DNA from 3 places in the Rahnella perminowiae genome. Region 1 is predicted to be linked to each of the others. Evidence: predicted binding sites of a transcription regulator. Region 1 holds the regulator's gene; each other region holds the start of a gene.
What was found. Region 1 encodes PhoB, which activates phosphate uptake and scavenging genes when phosphate is short. Its sites were predicted from a motif close to CTGTCATAAAACTGNCNNAT; they were not measured.
Positions count from the first base shown of each region.

Region 2: J1781_RS10325 (MIP/aquaporin family protein) is a predicted target of PhoB. The motif match lies at 3,614-3,633, and genes of this name have one in related genera.
Region 3: opgB (phosphatidylglycerol--membrane-oligosaccharide glycerophosphotransferase) is a predicted target of PhoB. The motif match lies at 1,960-1,979, and genes of this name have one in related genera.

Region 1 covers NZ_JAFMOT010000179.1:59,521-64,141, forward strand. Annotated here, with positions in the region: gene sbcC (exonuclease subunit SbcC) at 1-1,022, opposite strand, end outside; gene sbcD (exonuclease subunit SbcD) at 1,019-2,257, opposite strand; gene phoB (phosphate response regulator transcription factor PhoB) at 2,485-3,174, shown strand; gene phoR (phosphate regulon sensor histidine kinase PhoR) at 3,197-4,516, shown strand; gene J1781_RS14735 (helix-turn-helix domain-containing protein) at 4,550-4,621, opposite strand, start outside.
Region 2 covers NZ_JAFMOT010000172.1:33,914-38,534, reverse strand. Annotated here, with positions in the region: gene glpX (class II fructose-bisphosphatase) at 1-886, opposite strand, end outside; gene glpK (glycerol kinase GlpK) at 1,032-2,555, opposite strand; gene J1781_RS10325 (MIP/aquaporin family protein) at 2,601-3,449, opposite strand; gene zapB (septal ring assembly protein ZapB) at 4,027-4,266, shown strand; gene rraA (ribonuclease E activity regulator RraA) at 4,331-4,621, opposite strand, start outside.
Region 3 covers NZ_JAFMOT010000188.1:195,879-200,499, forward strand. Annotated here, with positions in the region: gene opgB (phosphatidylglycerol--membrane-oligosaccharide glycerophosphotransferase) at 1-1,732, opposite strand, end outside; gene J1781_RS24475 (ABC transporter ATP-binding protein) at 2,242-2,958, opposite strand; gene J1781_RS24480 (ABC transporter ATP-binding protein) at 2,955-3,848, opposite strand; gene livM (high-affinity branched-chain amino acid ABC transporter permease LivM) at 3,845-4,621, opposite strand, start outside.

The DNA of each region.
Region 1 (4,621 bases):
TGACGTGCAGTTTGCGCCTGTTCTGCTGCCTGGTTCAGCGGCGCCATCTGCGCGATCTGCTGTTCCTGTTGCTGTATCAGTTGCGTCAGATGCTGCTGAAGGCGTTGTGACTCTTCCTGACAACGCTGACGGTCATTGAGTAACGGACGCAGTTTTTCCGCCGGTTCACTGCGTGCCAGCTGTTGTAACTGCGGCGCGGCGGCCAGATTTTCCTGCTCAGCGGCAGCCAGCTGCAACTGAGATTGCTGAAGTTTTTGCTGCACCTGTTGCCATTGTTGCAGCCAGTTCAGATCCCGCTGGCGTTGCTGCGCCTGTTGGCTGAGGCTGTTTTCCTGTGCGTTCAGTTCAGCATGCTGTGCCTCCAGCGTCTGGCGTTGTTCTTCGCTGAGCAGTTCGATGCCGGACATGCGCTGATGCAGACCGTCGAGTACGATGCGCGCTTCTTTATGTTGCTCAAAGACGCGCTGAGACAGCCGTCCGTAAATTTCGGTGCCGGTCAGTTCTTCCAGCAATTCGGCGCGGTCGTTGGCATCAGCATTCAGAAACGCGGCGAACTGCCCCTGAGACAGCATCATGGATTTGGTGAAACGGCCGAAATCCAGCCCGGTCAGTGTGGCGATGGCGTCGAGTTTGTCGCGCACTTTATCGGCCAGAATTTTGCCGCCGGCCAGTAACGCCAGCTCGACTTTCGGTGCCTGCAAGTTGCCATCCGGCGAATTTTTAGCTCGACGCTGGCTCCAGAATGCGCGGTAAGCTACGCCTTTAACTTCAAACTCCACCTCAGCCAGCGATTCGGCGGTGTGGCGGGTCATCAGTTCGTTCTGGCTTGGTGTGATGTTCAGACGTGGCGTCTGATGATAAAGCGCCAGACAAATGGCATCAAGCAGGGTGGTTTTCCCTGCCCCGGTCGGGCCGGTGATCGCGAATAATCCGTTGCTGGCGAACGGCTCGGCAGTGAAATCAATTTTCCATTCGCCTTCCAGCGAGTTCAGGTTTTTTAAACGCAGGCTGAGAATTTTCATTGTGCGCTGTCCTCTGCATTCTGAGCGTGCGTGACCTGCTCAACAACCTGAGCAAAAAGAGTGCGCATCCGCGCCTGACGGGGGGCATCAGGGTCTGGCTCCAGCGCCAGCCGCCGTTCAAAGACGTCGCTGACGCTCAGTTCACTGAGGGTCTCTTTTTCCTGCTGCTCAATGCTGCTGATGCGCTGTTCTTTGCTGCGGCGCAACAGGACAACTTCCACCGGCAAATCCGCAGTCAGCGCCTGAATACGCCGCTGAATATCGCTGAGATAATCCTGCGTGGCGACTTCGATATCAAGCCAGACGGGTTTTTGTGCATCACCGCCTTCGAACTGCGCCAGTTGCTTTTCAATTTCCGCCAGCGAGCCTTTGAGTATCTGCATGGGCTGGAAAACAGGAATTTCCAGCGTGTCGATGGCACTGAGCGTTGCCCCGTCGAAATCGAGCAGATACACACTTTTGGCTTTGCTCAGTTCGTCAAAGCTCAGGGCAATTGGCGAACCGCTGTAACGGATGTGGTGAGTTTTTGCGACGCACTGTGCGCGGTGAATATGGCCAAGCGCCACATAATCAACCGGCGGGAACGCCTGCGCGGGGAAGGCGTCAAGTGTGCCTATATAGATGTCACGCACGGAATCAGAAGTACTGACGCCAACGGTGGTCAGATGGCCGGTTGCAATAACGGGCAGCGGTATGCCGAGTTCATCACGCCTGGCCTGCGCGGCCTGCCAGAGCGCGTCATAATGTGCGGCGATGGCTTCCTGCAATGCCAGTTGTTTGTCGCTGCCGGACTGACCGGCCTGACTGGCCAGCAGATCACGCGGGCGTAAAAACGGGATGGCACACAGTACCGCGCCCGGTTTTCCGTCACGCTGACTGAGCACCAAAATCTGTTCAGACAGATTTTCGCCGACAGTGGCAATCACCCGCGTATTCAGGCAGGAAAGTAGCTCGCGTGATTCATTAAGTGTTGCGACGGAATCGTGGTTGCCAGCCAGTACCACCAGCTGACAGCCGGTTTGTTGTAATTCCACCACGAAGCGGTTATACAATTCGCGGGCATAACTGGGCGGTGATCCGGTATCGAAAATATCACCCGCGACAATCACGGCGTCGACCTGATGTTGCTGCACCTGACCGGTCAGCCAGCGCAGAAATGCCTGATGTTCGGCTGCACGGCTTTTGGTGAAAAAGTACTGGCCAAGATGCCAGTCTGACGTGTGGATCAGGCGCATGAGACTCCTGTATGAACCCTGGATGACGACAATGGGGCAAAGTATAAACGTCGGCGGGGGGAGATGTCCCCGATAAATCAGTCCAATTTCAGCGAGATGGCCGCTAATTATCTGTCATATTTGACTGTAATGAACCATTCTTTTCATTCATAAATCTGTCACAAAACTGACGCATAATGGCGCCCGCAATCAAATAAAAGATCGCTAACCTATTGGCAGGACCTACGATGGCTAGACGTATATTGGTGGTTGAAGACGAAGCTCCAATCCGTGAAATGGTGTGTTTTGTACTGGAACAAAATGGCTATCAGGCCGTAGAAGCTGAGGATTTTGATTCAGCGATTGGGCAGCTTGTTGAACCTTACCCTGAACTTATCCTGCTCGACTGGATGTTACCTGGCGGTTCCGGTATTCAGTTTATTAAGCATCTTAAACGTGAGGCGCTGACCCGCGAAATTCCGGTAATGATGTTGACCGCACGCGGTGAAGAAGAAGATCGGGTGCGTGGCCTCGAAGTCGGTGCCGATGATTACATCACCAAACCGTTTTCCCCGAAAGAGCTGGTTGCCCGCATTAAAGCGGTGATGCGTCGCATCTCGCCAATGGCGGTGGAAGAAGTGATCGACATGCAGGGTTTAAGCCTGGATCCCTCGTCTCACCGGGTGATGGCCAACGAACAGGCGCTTGATATGGGGCCGACAGAATTTAAGTTATTACACTTCTTTATGACGCATTCTGAACGTGTTTATAGCCGGGAACAGTTGCTCAATAACGTCTGGGGCACTAACGTTTATGTGGAAGATCGCACCGTAGACGTGCATATTCGTCGTTTGCGTAAGGCGTTGGAAACCAGCGGACATGACAGAATGATCCAGACTGTTCGTGGTACCGGATACCGTTTTTCAACGCGTTATTGAGTCCTCACAGCGGAGAATCTGTGTGCTAGAACGTTTGTCATGGAAACGATTGGCCGGCGAATTTTTTCTCTTTTGTCTGCCAGCGTTAATTCTCGGTATTTTCGTCGGTCATTTCGGCTGGCTCCTGTTTGTGTCGCTGGTTGCGGCACTGGGCTGGAATTATTACAACCAGCTCAAACTCTCTCACTGGCTGTGGCTTGACCGCAGTATTACGCCGCCGAACGGCCGCTGGAGCTGGGAGCCGCTGTTCTACGGGCTTAACCAGATGCAGATGCGCAACCGGCGTCGGCGTCGTGAATTAGGTCAGTTGATCAAACGTTTTCGCAGCGGTGCTGAATCGCTGCCAGATGCCGTGGTGCTGACCACGGAAGAAGGCAATATTTTCTGGTGTAACGGGCTGGCGCAGGATCTGCTCGGTTTCCGCTGGCCGGAAGATAACGGGCAACATATCTTCAACCTGCTGCGTTATCCGGAATTCCGGCTGTGGATCCAGACCCGCGATTTCAGCCGGGCGCTGAATCTGCAACTCAATAATGAGCATTACGTCGAGTTTCGCGTTATGCCTTATTCAGAAGGGCAACTGCTGATGGTGGCACGCGATGTCACACAGATGCGCCAGCTCGAAGGTGCACGGCGTAACTTCTTTGCTAACGTCAGTCATGAGCTGAGAACCCCGCTGACCGTATTGCAGGGATATCTGGAAATGATGGAAGACGCCAAACTGGAAGAACCTTTCCGCACCAAAGCACTGGATACCATGCAGGAACAGACGCGGCGAATGGACGGGCTGGTGAAGCAGTTGCTGACGCTGTCGAAAATCGAAGCTTCAGCGAATATTGATTTGCATGAGAAAGTCGATATTCCGGTGATGCTCGGTATGCTCGAACGTGAGGTGCAAACGTTAAGCAACGGCCGGCATGAGGTGGTGTTTCGCATTAATGACAAACTGAACGTCTTTGGTAATGAAGATCAGTTGCGCAGTGCGGTATCGAATCTGGTGTATAACGCCGTCAACCACACGCCTGCCGGGACGCGGATTGAAGTCAGCTGGCAGCAAACGCCGCATGGTGCGCAATTCCAGATCAGTGATAACGGGCCGGGCATTGCGCCGCAGCACCTCCCGCGCCTGACCGAACGTTTTTACCGGGTCGATAAGGCCCGCTCGCGGCAGACCGGCGGCAGCGGACTCGGGCTGGCGATCGTCAAACATGCGCTCAGCCATCACCACACCAAACTTGAAGTCATGAGTGAAGTGGGGGTCGGTACGCGCTTTATGTTTACGCTGGCACCGAAGTTGATTGTTCCTCCGGAACAGGCCAGCCAAAGCGATGTAAAGGGATAAAAATCAAGCCACAGCAATAAGCTGTGGCTTCTTTTAGCAAATGATCTGTAACCCTTTTTCTTCGATTAATAGCAGTAAAAGCAGGGCGGCACCCGTTGGTTTCGT
Region 2 (4,621 bases), on a different contig from region 1:
GGCTGATGCCTTCCAGCAGGTCGCCTTTAGTAATACCGGTCGCGGAGAAAATCACGTTATCGTTACGCGCCATATCATCAAGCAGCAGCACCTTACCGGCTTCAATTCCCATCACTTTACAGCGCGTCAGCTCTTCTTCGCCGATACGACGGTTTTCCGGTGTATCGCCTTTCACGTCATGCCGTGCCAGTAGCCGGCCCTGCATATCGCCATCCAGTGCGCGGATTACGGCGGCAGAAATTACCCCTTCCGGTGCGCCGCCGATGCCATACAGCACATCCACTTCGCTTTCCGGCATACAGGTCAGGATCGTCGCCGCCACATCACCGTCCGGAAACGCGAACACTCGCACGCCTGACGCCAGCATTTCGCGGATCGCATCGTCGTGGCGTGGTTTCGCTAAAACCGCGACAGTCAGTTCGGTGAGCGGCTTATTCAGCGCCTTCGCAATATTTGCGAGGTTTTCAGCCAGTGTCAGTTGCAGATCAATCGCTCCTTTCGCGCCCGGCCCGACGGCAATTTTTTCCATGTACATGTCCGGCGCATTGAGGAAGGAACCTTTGTCGCCCACGGCCAGCACGGCCAGCGCGTTGGATTGCCCCATGGCCGTCATACGTGTGCCTTCAATCGGGTCGACAGCAATATCTACCGCATCGCCATTGCCGGTACCGACTTTTTCGCCGATGTATAACATCGGCGCTTCATCAATTTCCCCTTCACCAATCACGATGGTGCCATCAATATCAACTTTATTGAGCATGATACGCATGGACTGAACGGCAGCATTATCGGCAAGGTTTTTATCACCACGCCCCAGCCATTTGTAACCAGCCAGCGCAGCAGCTTCGGTCACGCGGGAGAACTCGATTGCTAATTCACGTTTCATTGGAAAGCCTGTAGAAAGAAAAAAGAGGTCGGTGAGACGAGGCTCATCTGTGCCGCAGATTTTAGCACAATGGGAAAAGGCACATAAAAAAACTCCCCAGGCGGGGAGTTTCAGAAAGAGGTGTTGGCGATAAAATACCCGGCGATTACTCGTCGTGATCTTCCCAGGAACGAACACGTGCCACCGCTTTTTGCCAGCCTTTATAGCGGACATTACGTTCCGTCGTTTCAATGCTTGGGCGGAATTCACGTTCGATAGTTGCTTTGCTGCGCACCTCTTCCAGATCGCTCCAGAAACCGACGGCCAGACCGGCGAGGTAGGCAGAACCCAGCGCGGTCACTTCCAGCACTTCAGGGCGCTCTACACGGGTGCCGAGAATGTCTGACTGGAATTGCATCAGGAAATTATTGGCAACCGCACCGCCATCCACTCGCAGCGCCTGCAGACGAGCGCCTGAGTCGGCCTGCATCGCATCCAGCACGTCGCGGGTCTGGTAGGCGATAGATTCCAACGTCGCGCGGATAATGTGGTTACTGTTCGCACCACGGCTCAGACCGAAGATAGCGCCGCGGGCATACGGGTCCCAATAAGGCGCGCCGAGGCCGGTGAAGGCGGGCACCACGTAAACACCATTGGTGTCTTTCACTTTCATGGAGAAATATTCGGAGTCGGTTGCATCGCTGAAAAGCTTCAGTTCATCTCGCAGCCACTGAATGGACGCACCGCCGACAAACACAGCACCTTCCAGCGCATAGTTCACTTCGCCGCGCGGACCGCAGGCGATGGTAGTCAGCAAACCATTTTTAGACGCTACCGCTTCAGTACCGGTATTCATCAGCAGGAAGCAACCGGTGCCGTAGGTATTTTTCGCCATACCCGGTTGGACACACAGCTGGCCATACAGGGCCGCCTGCTGGTCACCGGCGATACCGGCGATAGGGATACGCGTACCGCCTTTACCCCCGATGTTGGTCTGGCCGTAAATCTCAGAAGAAGGGCGAACTTCCGGCAGCATTTCACGCGGAATATCCAGCGCTTCAAGCATGCGCTCATCCCATTGAAGGTCATGGATGTTGAACAACATGGTACGTGAGGCGTTAGTGTAATCCGTCACGTGAACACGACCCTGCGTCATTTTCCAGACCAACCAGGTGTCGACGGTGCCGAACAGCAGTTCGCCGCGTTTAGCGCGTTCACGTGAGCCTTCAACGTGGTCGAGGATCCATTTCAGTTTGGTACCGGAGAAGTACGGGTCGATAACCAGGCCGGTGTTGTGGCGAATGTATTCTTCCAGACCGTCTTTTTTCAGCGTTTCGCAGATGTCAGCAGTGCGGCGGCATTGCCAGACAATCGCATTATAGATTGGCTTGCCAGTTTCTTTTTCCCACACAATGGTGGTTTCGCGCTGGTTGGTGATACCGATACCGGCAATCTGATCGGAATTAATGTCGGCTTTTGCCAACACTTCCACCAGCACCGAGCTTTGCGATGCCCAGATTTCCATCGGGTCATGCTCAACCCAGCCCGATTTCGGGTAGATCTGGGTGAACTCGCGTTGTGCCACGCTGACGATATTGGCATCGTGATCCAGAACTACGGCGCGTGAACTGGTTGTACCCTGGTCGAGTGCAACAATGTATTTTTTTTCGTGAGTCGTATCTGCTGACATAATATTCATCCTACGAATGAGTAAGCTGTGGAACAGTTTAGCCGATCAGGCCTTACGTTGTTTGGATGGCTGAGGTGCTTTTTCTTCTGCCGGTTCATTAATCTGATTTGGTAAATGGCGACCAATCAGCGCCTTGTAGGCGATGGCACCCAGAGAAGCCCCGAGCAACGGGCCAAAAATTGGCACCAGGAAATAAGGAATATCGCGCGCACCGGTGAAGGCAACCTTGCCCCAGCCAGCGAAGAAGGCGAACACTTTCGGACCGAAGTCACGGGCCGGGTTCAGGGCGAATCCGGTCAGTGGCCCCATGGATGCACCGATAACCGCGATCAGGATACCGATAAGCAGCGGTGCCAGCGGGCCACGTGGAATACCGTTGCCATCATCAGTCAGGCCGAGGATTAACGCCATCAGAATGGCTGTAATCACCGTTTCTACCAGAAACGCCTGCAATACGCTGATGTGCGGGTTCGGATAGGTAGAGAAAATACCGGCCAGATCCAGACTTTCGACGCTGCCGCGGACCATATTGTGGCTTTGCTCAAAATCGAAGAACAGATTGTAGTAAAGGCCATAAACCAGTGCAGCGGCGCAAAAAGCACCGGCGACCTGTGCCACGATGTAAGGCAGAACTTTGCGTCCTTCAAAGTTTGCAAACAAACAAAGTGCAACGGTCACCGCCGGATTCAGGTGTGCACCGGAGATGGCGGCTGTCAGGTAGATGGCCATTGCCACACCCAGACCCCAGATAATACTGATTTCCCACTGGCCAAAGGTTGCCCCGGCAAGTTTCATTGCTGCGACACAGCCCGCACCAAAGAAAATGATAAGCCCGGTACCCAGAAACTCAGCGATGCACTGACCTTTTAATGTGGAACTCATGGTTTGGCTCATAGTTTGATCCTGCTAAGGATGATGTTAATGGTTAGTTATAGTTTTTCTGTTATATCGTTTGTGAACGTAATCGGATTTTGGCGTTCATCATTAAATGAGAACGTAATGTGAATTTATCGTTAACGAGCATAAACGAGAAATAGCGAAATCAAATTTTGTGTGTTGCGTCATAAAAATGAGCGATTTCGCGTATTGTCGGACCATGATGCCGCGCCAAAAGGCCTGGATTTAACATTTTCAGCGCGCGTTGCTGACAAACGAGCATCACTATTACGTGTTGCACGGTGGCTACGGTTATTCGGCATTAAAGGCTATTTCTGGCGTGTGACGCTGCTTTTTAGGCATTTCCTGATACCCGGCACTGTAAAATTGCAACAGACTGCGTGGATAGAGGGGTTGCGGGTAGACAGATCAAAGCTGGCTACATACAATCACCCGTTAAGACACCTGCCGGTTTTATGCAATTCTCTGATGAATTCGTTATAAAAATCGACGGAGTGCAGGAATTTTTGAGCCGTGTCCGGACGATGCGGCAGAACATAAGATGTGCGCCTTGCGAACATAAGGGGACCGAAAAATGTCATTTGAAGTATTTGAGAAATTAGAAGCTAAAGTTCAGCAAGCGATCGATACCATTACTCTGTTGCAGATGGAAATCGAAGAACTGAAAGAGCAGAACAACGCCCTGTCTCAGGAAGTTCAGCAAGCCAGCGGCAATCATGAGTCTCTGGTGCGTGAAAATGCGCAGCTGAAAGAAGAACAACACGTATGGCAGGATCGTCTGCGTGCACTGTTGGGAAAAATGGAAGAAGTTTAATGACTTCATATTCCAAATAAAAAAGGACGCCAAGGCGTCCTTTTTTGTTGTGCACAGAAGAAAATTATTCTATATCGAGCGGGTCTTCTGACAGCACGATACCGGTATTATCGGCATAAAGATGGTCGCCGGAGAAGAAGGTGACGCCGCCGAAATTGACACGAATGTCGCTTTCGCCGATTCCTTCACTGCCTGCGCCAGCCGGGATAGCCGCCATCGCCTGAATACCCAGGTCCAACTCTTCGAGATCGTCAACCTGACGGACTGCACCATAAATCACGATGCCTTCCCATTCGTTCTGGAACGCGAGGCGTGCCAGTCCGGCATCCAGCAGTGCGCGACGCACAGAACCGCC
Region 3 (4,621 bases), on a different contig from region 1:
CCGATGCAACACACAGGCCGGTATTGAGCGACAACTCCGGTGCCCACACACGGCCCATTTCGTAGCATTTATCGACCCAGACAAAGTTATCGCTGGTCGCCAGTCCGGCCAGCTGTTTTTTCAACGGCGTTGACAGATAGACATCGAACATCGGTTCAATTTTGTCTCCCGTGACCTTCAGAATAAACGGCGTTTTGATGGTCATGCCGGAGAAAGTAAAGGTACTGTCTTTGGTATTCACCGCATAATTTTTGATGCTGTTCGGGAAGCCCCATTGTTTGATGACCGCCGGTTTCCAGGCATTCACTTTGTCATCAATATTCAGGAACTGCGCGGTCATAGAGGTCGCAGAAACACCACTGCGACCGAGACCGATATAGTTATCGCCGCCCATCATATCCAGTATGGTCGCACCATTATCCAGCGTACTGCGTTTCGCCGCATTGAGCTCACCCACCGGATGACGCCCGTCAAGGACGAAGAACAGGTCTTTACGGTTCTGTTTAGTCAGAATGTTGTATGCCGTGTTGTTCATTGCCAGATGGTCGGAAGACACCACAATGACGGTGTTATCAAAATAACCGGACTTTTTAATCTTATCGATAAAGGCGGCAATCAGTTCCTGACTACAGGACACGGCACTCAGTGACTGGTTAGCTTTACCGTTCACTTTATATTCCTTGCGGGTACAACCCCGGGAAATAAAGCCATCAGGATGATGCGTGTCAACGGTCAGCGTAAACAGTGAAAATGGCTTACCTTCCTGACTCAGCGTGATGAACTTTTTATACACTTCATCCAGCAAGGTGTCGTCATACCAACCCCAGTCGTTTTTGTAAGACGGATCCGCCACGGTCGGACGCAATTCGTTGTAGCCATAAAGATGGTCGAAACCATGGGATTTCAGGAAAGTACCTTTACCTGCGAAAGCCAGTTCTGCGCCCTGATAGAAATAGTTGGTATAGCCGGCACCTTTGAGCACGTCGCCAATACACACGTTTTCCGGGTAGAAGGTCGCCAGTGCACTGGAGGCATTGCCATCAAACGGCGCAAACAGCGGGATCCCGCACTGGGAAGCCACCATACCGGCGATGGTATAACCCGTGCCCGGCAACTGTTTGGTATTAGTGAAATCAGTGCTCTGCGCTTTATGGCGATTTAATTCGGTCGTCAGGCCGGGGAAAACCTTGTCATCAAAATAAGTGCGTTCCAGACTCTCGCCATAGATATAAACCAGGTTAGGTTTTTTCGCGCCCTTGATGACTTTTTCGGGCACTTTGTAATAGGTATTAAAATCTGCGCCGTTGCCGGAAATTTGCGTTTTGACCAGCCGGGAAATGTTCTGGAATGCCTGAGTGGAACCCACGGAAAAGACCGCCAGTACCACGGCCAGTGCGCTGTAGACGGCACTGCTGTTTTTAGCACGACGCTGTTTCAGCCCCCACGCCAGCAAAGCAAATACGGCAATCAGCCCCGCCAGTAAACCGATAAACGGCAGGATATATTTATTGAGCCCCGCCCCTTTCAGGCTGCTGGTAACGGTATATAACACGGCGTCCGTGATGCCTTCGCCGGTGAAATAATTGCTGCCGATCAGGATGACATTCAGAATGACGTAAAGCCCGAGGAAAAACAGCACCAGTGAAAACCAGACACGGCTGGACGACGCCCGCGTGACGTAGAGAAAAATAGAAGAAAGAAATAATACAAATGAAATTATCTCAGAAGCCATTTCAGCACCCTGTCTGATTAAAACAATAAACTCTACGACCCATTTCTGCTGTTTTGCGAGCAGCGCCGACGGTTCAACTCATCGAGCGAATGACCTGGATCATTCACTTCATCCCTGAGACAGGAAAATTCATGCCAAAAACGGATAGCGCTATATAGCCTGTTGAGCCTGAACGGGTCAACGCCTTCACCCGGCTTCAGGTCACTGATTTCGCCTAAAAAAATGGTATTTTACAAATTTTTGACGGCTGATTTCGCATGATAACCCAGAAATTTAACTTTATGGTCACTTTTCAGTAAGAATCTTATGATAGCGGAATACTGTGAGTGAAATGTGGAGGGCGGTTGAAAATTAACAAATTCGGAATAAACCTTATTAGAGGTGACTGGCTGAGATACGCGTAATCACTGACGTTAAGCCCGGCGAGCAACGCACAATGCGCAGACACAATTGAGTGATTCAGATAAGAAAGTGCAGCCAATACAGCTGCAGCTTCAGGGAGACGGGGCTCAGATCCCGCCTAAGTAGGCTTTGCGCACCTCCTGATTATGCAAAAGTTCTTCTCCCGTCCCACTCAGGCGAATTTGCCCGTTGACAATAACGTAACCCCGGTCAGACAGCCTGAGCGCATGATGCGCATTTTGCTCCACGAGAAAGATCGTCATGCCACTTTTCGCCAGTTCACGCAGGGTCTGGAAAATTTGTTTCACGATAATGGGTGCCAGCCCGAGACTCGGTTCATCGAGCAGTAACAGCTTCGGACGACTCATCAGCGCACGGGCAATCGCCAGCATTTGCTGTTCGCCACCGGACATGGTCATCGCCCGCTGTTTACGGCGTTCCTTCAGGCGCGGGAATAACGCAAACATGGTTTGCAGATCTTCTGCCGCATGCTGATTCCCGACAGGAATGGTGCCCATCAGTAGATTTTCTTCCACGGTCATATCCGGAAAAACGCGCCGCCCTTCCGGCGATTGTGCAATTCCCGCCGAGGCCACAAAGTGTGTCGATTTGCGGCTGATATCTTCTCCGCGAAACAGGATTTGCCCGCTCTGTATGCGTGGCTGACCGAATATCGACATCAGCAGCGTTGATTTTCCGGCACCATTGGCGCCGATCAGCGCCACGGTTTCTCCCTGATTCACCTTCAGAGACACCTGCTGCAATGCCTGAATCGCCCCGTAATACACATTCACATCGCGAAATTCCAGCATCGTGTCGCTCATAAGCTGACCTCGTCATCTTCATCAGCACCCAGATACGCGGCGATGACCTTTTCATCATTCTGAATAACCTGCGGTATGCCTTCGGCAATCACGTCGCCGTGGTCGAGCACGATAATATGGTCGGAAATTTCCATTACCATGCCCATATCATGTTCTATCAACAGGACGGTAATATCGTGATGATCGCGCAGGAAACGGATAATTTTACTCAGCGTACGTGTTTCCACCGGATTCAGACCGGCAGCCGGTTCGTCCAGGCAAATCATTTCCGGCGCGGTACACATTGCGCGGGCGATTTCCAGCCGCCGCTGCTGACCGTAAGACATCTCCCCCGCCAGCCGGTTGGCGCAATCGACCAGTTCCACCACCTCCAGCCAGTAAAATGCGCGGTCAAGCGCCTGATTTTCAGCCCGGCGGTAACCGGGTGTATTGAGCACGCCCGCAATCAGGTTGCGGTTAGTCTGCATGTGCTGCGCCACCAGCAGGTTTTCAACCACCGACATTTCACGAAACAGCCGGATGTTCTGAAAAGTTCGCGCCAGCCCGGCGCGGTTGACCAGGTGCGTACCACCGAACATTTTGTAGAAAATACGTTTGCCCAGCTGCGCCGGTTTAATCCAGTCATCCGGCTGAAATTTCTGTCCGAGCACCTGGATCACATTGGTGGTGCGCCGGCATGTATTGAGCAAAATATTGCCGCCGGACGCTTTATAGAAACCGGTAACGCAATTAAATACCGTGGTTTTCCCTGCCCCGTTCGGGCCGATCAGCGCGGTAATCGAACCGCGTCTCACCGCAAGATTCACATCGTTCAGCGCCTTAATACCGCCGAAATGCATACGCAAATGTTCAACACTGAGGATATTGTCATCGGCTAACGCTTCGCTCATGGTGCGACTCCTTTGCGCACGGCAAACCCGCTGCGGCTGATGCGGATTAAGCCGCGCGGCCGCCAGATCATCATCACCACCATTAATACGCCAAACAGCAATACGCGATATTCAGCAAAGCTGCGTAACAGTTCCGGCGCGACGGTCAGCACAAATGCTGCCAGTACCACGCCGATGGTTGAACCCATACCGCCCAGCACCACAATCGCGAGGATCAGGGCAGATTCGAAAAAGGTGAAAGACGTCGGGTTAACGAAACCCTGATACGTGGCGAAAAACACCCCCGCAATACCGGCAGTGGACGCGCCGAGCGTAAAGGCAGACAGTTTGACCAGCACATGATTGAGCCCCATCGCACGGCAGGCAATTTCATCCTCACGCAACGCTTCCCACGCCCGGCCAATCGGCATGCGGGTCAGCCGGTGTTTGATAAACAACACCAGCAACACCACCAGAACCAGCACGGCATAGATGAAGATAAATTTCATGTTCGGGTTATAAGTCAGATGAAAAAACTCGTGGAACGGCACGCCGCCTTCCTTCGCCCGCCGGCCAAATTCCAGACCGAAAAAAGTGGGTGGAGGGGCAGATACCCCGTTAGGACCACCGGTGAAAGATAACCAGTTGGTCAGCACCAGCCGGATAATTTCACCGAAACCTAACGTCACGATCGCCAGGTAATCCCCGTGCATACGCAGCACCGGGAAACCCAGCAAAGCGCCTGCCAGTGCGGCCATCACCGCCGCCAGCGGCAGCATCGACCAGAACCCCAG